3 regions of the Zoogloea sp. GW822-FHT05C07 genome follow, and region 3 is predicted to be linked to each of the others. Evidence: riboswitches for the same ligand, from Rfam matches in the RefSeq annotation. Region 3 holds a riboswitch; each other region holds the start of a gene.
The links. Region 3 has a riboswitch for cobalamin ahead of AC3QL2_RS18085 (energy-coupling factor ABC transporter permease). Riboswitches for the same ligand answer to the same signal wherever they lie in the genome.
Positions count from the first base shown of each region.

Region 1: another riboswitch for cobalamin. It lies ahead of AC3QL2_RS11235 (TonB-dependent receptor domain-containing protein); the one in region 3 lies ahead of AC3QL2_RS18085 (energy-coupling factor ABC transporter permease).
Region 2: another riboswitch for cobalamin. It lies ahead of AC3QL2_RS24150 (ribonucleoside-diphosphate reductase subunit alpha); the one in region 3 lies ahead of AC3QL2_RS18085 (energy-coupling factor ABC transporter permease).

Region 1 is NZ_CM179510.1:2,383,641-2,386,855, reverse strand. It holds gene cobT (nicotinate-nucleotide--dimethylbenzimidazole phosphoribosyltransferase) at 1-91, opposite strand, end outside; gene AC3QL2_RS11245 (protease inhibitor I42 family protein) at 200-508, opposite strand; gene cobU (bifunctional adenosylcobinamide kinase/adenosylcobinamide-phosphate guanylyltransferase) at 618-1,166, opposite strand; cobalamin riboswitch at 1,270-1,516, shown strand; gene AC3QL2_RS11235 (TonB-dependent receptor domain-containing protein) at 1,649-3,215, shown strand, end outside.
Region 2 is NZ_CM179510.1:5,265,690-5,268,904, forward strand. It holds gene prpF (2-methylaconitate cis-trans isomerase PrpF) at 1-1,176, shown strand, start outside; cobalamin riboswitch at 1,302-1,501, shown strand; gene AC3QL2_RS24150 (ribonucleoside-diphosphate reductase subunit alpha) at 1,635-3,215, shown strand, end outside.
Region 3 is NZ_CM179510.1:3,899,414-3,902,628, forward strand. It holds gene AC3QL2_RS18075 (sirohydrochlorin chelatase) at 1-567, opposite strand, end outside; gene cobM (precorrin-4 C(11)-methyltransferase) at 564-1,364, opposite strand; gene AC3QL2_RS18085 (energy-coupling factor ABC transporter permease) at 1,364-1,990, opposite strand; cobalamin riboswitch at 2,180-2,397, opposite strand; gene AC3QL2_RS18090 (hypothetical protein) at 2,664-3,215, shown strand, end outside.

The DNA.
Region 1 (3,215 bases), 1.5 Mb from region 3:
CGAGGGGCTTGGTCTTGGTGTCGATGCGCTGCTGCAGCGCGGGGGCGAGAGACTGGTCGGGACGGACGATGGCGTAGGTCATGGGACGCATCTGCGGACGGTGTCGAGGCCGCGGATGCTAGGACGCCCAAACCATTTGTTCAAGCGCCAACGCGCCTGGACAGCCGCCCCGCGATATCCGCCGGACGGCCGGGAAGCCTTAATTGGCGCGGTTTTGCCGACCCATGGAACGGACCTGCAGGACGACCCGGCGGCTGTTGCGCACCTCGCGCTCCCACGCGCGCTTTAGCACGAAACGCAGTTCGTAGTCGCCGGCCACCTCGCCGATCACCGAAAAGACCTGGCTGCCGTCGCACGGCTGCGCGGCCGTCGCCTGGCTTTCCTCAAGGCAGACGCGGACCGCGCCGTTGGCGCCGTCCACGTACCAGGTGGCGCCGCTGCCCGGATAGGACGGCAGCGCGATGCGGCAGATCTGCCCGACGTTGCTGGCAAGGCGTTGAGTGCTCATGGTGTGGATTCCCGTTTGCTTTTTTTAGGGGATCCATGGTGCCCTGCAGCAAGCTGACACCGCTATGCGGCGGGACATGACCGGGCTGTGACCTATTACCGCCCGGCCCTCAGGCCCCCTTGAGGATCAGCGGCAGGCCCGCGGCGACGAAAGTCACCCGTCCGCAGAGGGCGGCCACGGCCTGGTTGAGGCGCCCGGCCTCGTCGCGGAACAGGCGGCCCAGCGGGCTTTCCGGCACCAGGCCGAGGCCCACCTCGTTGGCGACGAAGATCACCCGCCCCGGCAGCCGCGGAATCAGTTCGAGCAGGGCCGAGCGCTCGCGGGCAAAGGCCGGCAGCAACTCGGCGCCGGCAGCGGGCGGCAGGTTCTCAGCCCCGTCGAGCAGGTTAGCCAGCCACAGGGTCAGGCAATCGACGACCACGCAGCGCTCCGCCGACGCCGTCGCCTGCAGCGCCTCCGCCAGCGCACGCGGCGCTTCGACGACGTTCCAGCCGGCGGGGCGGTCGACCTGGTGGCGGGCGATGCGCACGCGCATCTCTTCGTCCAGCGCCTCGGCGGTGGCGATCACATGCACGGCCAGGCCGCTGGCGGCGGCAGCCTGCTCGGCGTGGCGGCTCTTGCCGGAACGGGCGCCGCCCAGGATAAATTCAGATGACATAAGAAGGCTCCAGTTGATTGACGTAAACGTCAACCAAATTCGGGAAGTGACTGATTTTGGTGGTATTATCGCCGCCGTTGTCGCCACAGGGCCGAATCGGTCCGGCGACACGCGTGCTCCAGGTGCTCCAGCGGCCATCCAGGCCAGGAGTTAAACGGGAAACAGGTGCGCGTCCTTCCACGGAAGCCGCAATGCCTGTGCTGCCCCCGCAACGGTAAGCAAGCGCCAGACGCATCACACAGCCACTGGGCCCACCGGGCCTGGGAAGGCGATGCGTCCTGTCCGGTCGGCATTGTGCCGCACCGGCTCGGCTTGTGAGCCCGGATACCGGCCTCGATCACACAACAGCGGAAGTGCCACGGGGTGGTGGCAATGCGCGCGGCCGTGATCCTGTCCGGCCTTCTGCGGCTACTCCCCGGCATTTCCAGACGCAATCCACCCGAGTCGGCGGGGACGCCACCGGGTCCGGGAGAACCTGACAGATGATCATCCGCCTTTCCACCGCCGCCCTCGCGGTCGCTTCCGCCTTCCCCGCCATTGCGCTGGCTGCGCCGGCCGAGCAGCCCACCGTCGTCGTCACCGCCACCCGCCAGGCCCAGCGTGCCGACGAGTCGCTGGCCGACATCACCGTCATCGAGCGCGAGCAGATCGAACGCGCCGGCTCGACCTTCTCGCTGCCCGAACTGCTGGCCCGCCAGCCCGGCATCCAGATGGCTTCCAGCGGCGGCCCCGGCAAGGCCACCGACATCTTCATCCGCGGCGCCAGCCCGCGCCAGACCCTGCTGATCGTGGACGGCATGCGCCTCGGCTCGACGACCCTCGGCACGCCGAGCTGGCAGGACATCCCGCTGTCGCAGATCGAGCGCATCGAAATCGTCCGCGGCCCGGCCTCCGCGCTGTATGGCGCAGATGCCATCGGCGGCGTGATCCAGATCTTCACCCGCAAGGGCGAAGGCGCACCGAAGGTGGACGCCTTCGTCGGCATCGGCAGCTACGGCACCCGCGAAACCTCGGTCGGCGTGTCCGGCGGTACCGACAAGCTGTCCTACTCGGTGCGCGGCGGCTATGCCGAGAACGATGGCTACAGCGCCATCTACAGCAAGGCCAAGCAGCCCTTCTACTACAACCCGGACAAGGATCCGTACCGCAACAGCAACTTCTCCGCCAACCTGGGCTATCGCCTGACGGACGGCCATGAAGTGGGTGCCTCGATCCTCTACGCCACCAGCCGCAACCACTACGACTCGGGCGTCGGCTTCGACAACTACAACAACAATATCCAGAACGCCTGGAACCTGTTCACCCGCAATCGCCTCACGGACGTGTGGACCAGCACCGTGCGCTTCGGCCAGTCGGTGGACGATTCGAAGGACTTCGCCTCCTACGCCCCCAACGGCGCGTCGATCAAGACCACCCAGCAGCAGTTCATGTGGCAGAACGACATCCGCCTGCCGGTCGGTACCCTGCTCGCCGCCTACGAGAACCTGCACCAGAAGGCCGTCAACCAGGACACCTTCGACGTCAGCCGCACGATCAACTCGGCCCTGCTCGGGTGGACCGCCGGCTTCGGCCCGCACAAGGTCCAGCTCAACGCCCGCCACGACGACAACAGCCAGTTCGGCGGCAAGACCACCGGCTACGCCGGCTACGGCTACCAGATCCTGCCGACGCTACGCGTGCAGGGCAGCATCGGCAACGCCTTCCGCGCGCCGACCTTCAACGAGCTGTACTACCCGGGTTACGGCAACGCCAACCTGAAGGCGGAAAGCGCCTACAACAAGGAAGTCGGCCTGCTGTGGGAACAGCACGGGCACAGCGTCAGCGCTACCTATTTCCGCAACCGCATCAGCAACCTGATCGTCAACGACCAGAACTTCATCCCGCAGAACGTCGGCAGCGCCCGCCTAGAAGGCATCAGCCTGGGCTACGGCGGCCAGCTCGCCGGCTTCGACATCGTCGCCAATATCGACTTCCTCGATCCGAAGGACCTGGACACCGACAAGCGCCTGCAGCGCCGCGCCAACAAGACCGGCAACCTGGCAATCAGCC
Region 2 (3,215 bases), 1.4 Mb from region 3:
GGCGGCACCAGCAAGGGCGTGTTCTTCCGCGTAGACGACCTGCCGGAAGCCTGCCGCGCGCCGGGGCCGGCCCGCGACCGCCTGCTGCAGCGGGTGATCGGCAGCCCCGATCCCTACGGCAAGCAGATCGACGGCATGGGCGGCGCCACCTCCAGCACCAGCAAGGTGGTGATCCTGTCGAAGAGCACGCGGCCCGATCACGACGTGGACTACCTGTTCGGCCAGGTCGCCATCGACGGGGACTTCGTGGACTGGTCCGGCAACTGCGGCAACCTGTCGGCGGCCGTCGGCCCCTTCGCCATCACCGCCGGTCTCGTCGACGCGTCCCGCCTGCCGGCTGATGGCCTGGCCACGGTACGCATCTGGCAGGCCAACATCGACAAGACCATCATCGCCCATGTCCCGCTGCGGGATGGGCAAGTGCAGGAAACCGGGGATTTCGAGCTGGATGGCGTCAGCTTTCCCGCCGCCGAGGTCGCGCTGGAATTCGTCGATCCAGCTGACGAGGGTGACCGCGAGGGTGGCAACGACAGCGCCGCCCTCTTCCCGACCGGCCGCTCGGTGGACGAGCTGGAGCTGCCCGAAACCGTCATCGCCGGCGGACGCCTGCGCGCCACGCTGATCAACGCCGGCATCCCGACAATCTTCGTGAACGCCGCGGATCTGGGCTACCAGGGCACCGAACTGCAGGACGCCATCAACGGCGACGCCGCCGCGCTGGCCCGCTTCGAGGCCATCCGCGCCCACGGCGCCCTGCGCATGGGGCTGATCCGCAGCCTCGACGAAGCCGCCACACGGCAGCACACCCCGAAGATCGCTTTCGTTGCCCCGCCGGCCGATTACGTGGCCTCCAGCGGCAAAGCCGTCGCCGCCGCGGACATCGACCTGCTGGTGCGCGCGCTGTCGATGGGCAAGCTGCACCACGCGATGATGGGCACGGCGGCGGTGGCCATCGGCACTGCCGCAGCCATCCCCGGCACCCTGGTCAATCTCGCCGCGGGCGGTGGCAAGCGCAACACCGTGCGCTTCGGCCATCCGTCCGGCACGCTGCGCGTCGGCGCCGAGGCCCAGGCCACGGACAGCGGCTGGGTGGTCACCCGCGCCTCCATGAGCCGCAGCGCGCGCATCCTCATGGAAGGCTGGGTACGCGTACCGGGTGATGCGTTCCCAGCTTAGCTGGCCAGGATGGGGCGCCGCGCCACAGGGGGGCACTGCAAGCCAACCTACTATCCATTGATTACGGAGCGGTAAAAATAACTAGATAGCGGCCTCATCGATTGACATCCCCATCAATCGCCGCCTAAACTCCGCCCCGTCATTGGTTCCCCGCCAGGGGATGAAAAGGGAAGCCGGTGCGAGACCACGGTCTCAATGCCGGCACTGCCCCCGCAACTGTAATCGGCGAGTTTCGTGCCCCCACAGCCACTGGATGCGCTCCGGGAAGGCCGGCACGACACGCGGACCCGAGAGTCAGGAGACCTGCCATGGCCCAATCCTTTTGCGCTTTTGGGGCGGGGTGTCCCTGAAACGAGGAGTCTTGCCGCCGTCGTGCGGCGGGCCGCCCTGCCGGGTTCCCGCTGCCGCGCTCCAATTGCTCCCTCGGCTCTCCGCCCCCCCGGACACGGAGAACCCGCTTGCAGACCGCCATCCTGAAATCCTCGCCGAGCCACGCCGGCAGCCATGAAACCGCCGTCGCCGCGCTGCAGGTCATCCGCCGCAACGGAGCCGTCGTCACCTTCAACGCCGACAAGATCGCCGTGGCCATGACCAAGGCCTTCCTCGCCGTGGAGGGCAACGCCAGCGCCGCCTCGTCCCGCGTCCGCGAGATCGTCGGCCGCCTCACCGACACCGTACTGCGCGCCCTCACCCGCCGCCTGCCCGACGGCGGCACGGTCTCCATCGAGGACATCCAGGACCAGGTCGAACTGGCCCTGATGCGCTCCGGCGAGCACGACGTGGCCCGCGCCTACGTGCTGTACCGGGAACGCCGGTCAGCGGAACGGGCCGCCGTGCCAGTCGACAGCGCGGCCGCGACTATCCTCCACGTACTGGACGGCGAGCGCCGCATCCCCCTCGACACCGCCCGCCTGCTCGCCAACTGCCGGGCCGCCTGCGCCGGCCTGGGCGATGGTGTCAGCCCCCAGGCCATCCTCGACCACGCCCTCCGCAACCTCTACGATGGCGTTCCCCTCGCCGACGTGGACCAGGCGCTGATCCTCGCCGCGCGCGGCCTGATCGAGCGCGAACCCGGCTACAACCAGGCCACCGCGCGCCTGCTGCTGGTCAGCCTGGCGCGGGAAGTGCTGGGCCACGGCGTGCAACTCGATGCGCTGGCCGGGCTGTACGCCGAGCAGCTGCCGGAATTCGTCGGCCGCGGGATCGCCGCCGGGCTGCTCGACCCGCGCCTGGCCGACTTCGATCTAGCCCGCCTCGCCGCCGCCCTTCGCCCCGAACGCGACCTGCAGTTCGGCTACCTCGGCCTGCAGACCCTCTACGACCGCTACTTCCTGCACGTGGACGGGCGCCGCATCGAGCTGCCGCAGATCTTCTTCATGCGCGTCGCGATGGGCCTCGCCCTCAACGAGATCGACCGGGAAGCCCGTGCCATCGAGTTCTACGCGCTGATCTCGAGCTTCGACTTCATGTGCTCGACACCGACCCTGTTCAACAGCGGCACGCGCCATTCCCAGCTGTCCTCGTGCTACCTCACCACGGTCTCGGACGACCTGGAAGGCATCTACCAGGCGGTCAAGGAGAACGCACTGCTGCAGAAATACGCCGGCGGCCTCGGCAACGACTGGACCCCAGTGCGCGCCCTCGGCAGCCGCATCAAGGGCACCAACGGCCACAGCCAGGGCGTGATCCCCTTTCTGAAGGTGGTCAACGACACCGCCGTCGCCGTAAACCAGGGCGGCAAGCGCAAGGGCGCGGTGTGCGCCTACCTGGAGACCTGGCACCTGGACATCGAGGAGTTCCTCGACCTGCGCAAGAACACCGGTGACGAGCGGCGGCGCACCCACGACATGAACACCGCCAACTGGATTCCCGACCTGTTCATGAAGCGGGTGCATGAGAACGCCGAATGGACCCTGTTCTCCCCGTCGGACGTACCCGACCTGCACGAGCGCTACGGCACCGACTTCGAAGCCGCCTACGTCGCCTACGAGGCCCGCGCCGACGCCGGCGGGCTGCGCCTCTTCAAGCGCCTGCCGGCC
Region 3 (3,215 bases):
GCCCAGGCGCACCTGGCGCTGGACGATGGTTTCGAGGCGCGGCCAGGTGACGCCGGTGAAGGCCAGGTCCACCAGCTCGTGATCGTTGTCCTCGAAGAGCCAGCGTGCCATGCGGGCCAGTTCGCCGTTGGCGCCGGCGTCCGACGAGCCGCGGCCGAGGAGGACCACGCCGGTGGTCTGGGGGTCGGGCATCGCCAGGGATTTCATCAGGCGGTCGAGCTGGCCCTGCAGCACGGCGAGGATCTCGCGGCCCATGCCCAGGTGGCGGGTGCAGCCGAAGTCCACGCCGGGGTGGCGGGCGCGGGCATCCTCGATGGCGGCCGGCAGCTCCATCTTCACGTGGCCGGCGGCGTTGAGGATGAAGGGCAGCACGACGACGCGGCGGCTGTCGCGGGCGGCGCGGTCGAGGCCTTCGGCGAGCAGCACGTCGGCGTGCTCGATGAAGCACACCTCGATGCGCCAGGCCGGGTGACGTTCGCGCCACTGGGCGGCGAAGTGCAGGATTTCCTTGTTGCCGTCCCGGTTGCGGGAGCCGTGGCCGACGAGGAGCAGGGTGGTGTCGTTCATGCGGAAGTCTCTTCAGAGGCGGCCGAAGCCTTGCGGAAGCGGTGGCCGAAGGCCGGGTCGTAGAGCTTGGAGCGGGCCAGGGTCGGCCAGTCGGCGGCGCCCAGCGTGGGGCTGGCGATGATCATTGCCTGGCTGGCGATCTTCTCGGCCTGGCAGCGCTTCTTGATGTCGGCGAGGGTGCCGCGGACGATCTTCTCCTCGCCCGGCCAGCTGGCCTTCTGCACCACCACGATCGGCGCGTCCTCGGCCCAGCCGGCGGCGCGCAGCGCGCGCTGCACCGCGTGCAGCAGGGTGATGGACAGGAAGATGCACAGGGTCGTCCGGTGGGCGGCCAGTGCTTCCAGTTCTTCGCCCGCCGGCATCGGCGTGCGCCCGGCGACGCGGGTCAGGATCACTGTCTGCGTGACTTCCGGCAGCGTCAGGGTCTCGCCGGCCGCCGCCGCCGAGGCGAAGGCCGACGAGACGCCCGGCACCACCGCCCATTCGATGCCGGCGGCGGTGAGCGGGCGGGTCATCTCTACCAGCGCGCCGTACAGGCCGGGGTCGCCGGTCTGCAGGCGCACCACGGTGGCGTGGCGGGCGGTCTGGTCGAGGAGCCAGGCGCTCATCTCTTCCAGCGTCATGTCCTTGGAGTCGCGGATCTCGCAGCCGGGCGGCGCGAACAGCGTCGCCGCCTGATCCACCAGCGAGCCGGCGAAGAGGATCGCGCCGGCTTCTTCGAGCAGGCGGCGGCCCTTCACGGTGAGCAGCTCCGGGTCGCCCGGACCGGCGCCCACGAACCAGACCTTGCCAGCCATCAGGCAGCCTTCGCGGCGAAGCAGAAGCGCACCACCGGGTTGTCCTGGCGGCGGCCGATGGCCTGCAGGGCCAGCAGCGTGAAGATCGGTTCGACCATCACGATGGCGGCGTAGGACGAGGCGAAGGCCAGCCAGGCGGAGAAGGGCGTGGCGACCTCACCGATGGCAAGCCAGAAGCCGACCATCAGGGTCACGCCGCTGTAGTAGGCGGCATCGAGCTTGAGGATGCTGCGCACATCAAGCCGGGCGAGGCGCTGGCCGAAGGTGGCATGCACCAGCATCAGCGGCACGGCGAGGGACAGGGTGTTGACGCCCAGATGCACCAGGTCGGTCGGCTCGAACAGCAGGCCCTGGGCCAGCAGGCCGATGGCGAAGCCGAACAGGGCCGGCACGAAGCCGAGGGACAGGTAGATCGGCATGGCGCCGAGGAAGTGCAGTTCGGACGGGCCGACCTTGAGGTGGAAGGCCTGCATGAACAGCGTGAAGAAGACGCCGGCGATGAGCGTGCGGGCGATCAGCTGCGGCTGCTTGAGGAGGTGGATGGACTGGCTGCCGAGCAGCGCCACGGCGGCGGCGTTGGCGGCGACGATCTTGGCACTGGCGACGTACCCCGGTTCGATGTGCATGCTTGCTTTCCTTCGTGTCGATTGAACGAAGTGCGGCAGGGCAACGGGGATGTGCAGAACAAACGCATACTGACCAGGCGGGTGCGGACCTGTGGCGGCGACGGTTCCGGAAGACGGCGGAGGGAACGGGACGGCAACGGGTCTGGGCAAGCCCATCGGTCGGATCTGCCCACACCCCGGGGCCGGTACCACACCAAATCGTCACAGGCCGGTCTTCTGGCTCGCCTTCACTCTCTTCTGCCGGCCTTCCCGGGAAAAACCCAGTGGCGTGGAGCAGATTCGTCAGGCTTACAGCAGCGGGGGCTGCGCCGGAATGGTCGGGGAGAGCATGCTCACCGACGTCACCGGACTTCCCGTTTCACCTTCCCTGCAGACGCAGGGTCGGCACCCGTAACGGCGCGGAGTCTAACCGCATGTCCTTTACGCGTGCAAGCTGCCCTAGCGGAAGGCAGCGAACGATGCTGGATTTTGCCCGTTTCGGGGACAGAGTTTCCGGGACTGGGAATTTTTCACAGGGATTGGAGGGTAATCCCGCACCATTCCGGGATTGACCGGGCCCGCAGGCAGCGGAATACTTGCATCTGTAATAACCCCGGTCCCTTCCAGCGGATCAATTTCCAGTGGTGTCCTGACTTCCGTGCAACCCGATTCCTTTTTCCCTCCCGGCCGCGGCATGGCCTCGCCCTCCCTTCCGGATTCCTGTCCGGACAAGGAGCGGAGCCGACGCGAGGATACGAAGGCCGACACCCTGGATGCGGAGGCAGAGGCCCTGCTCGCCGACATCAACTCCTTCGATCTGGAGGCGGCGCGAAAACGCGTGCAGGAGATCGACTCCCGCTACAGCGGCCTGCCCCGTTCGAAGGAGACCTATCACGAGGTCCCGGGCAACGACTTCCCGCCGGTGCGCCTCGCTGGCCAGGCGGCCGCCGCGCAAAAGGACGAGGAGCCGCTGCCGACCGTACGGAGTGGCGGCTTGCTGGACCAGCTGCGCGGCGAGGTGGAGACCCGCCAGCGGGCTGCCGAAGACGCCTTCGAACGGGTCGATGCAGCCAGGACCAGCCTCGACCGGCGTCTGCGTGCGGCCTTCGAGTATTTCCACGACCTGAGCACCCAACTCAACTATCTCAAGCCCAAGGTGGCGCGCAACTATATCTTTCTGGATGCCGGCGACGCGTTCCGCAACCTGGCCTGGCTGGAAGGCTTTGCCGACTTCCGCACCCAGGCC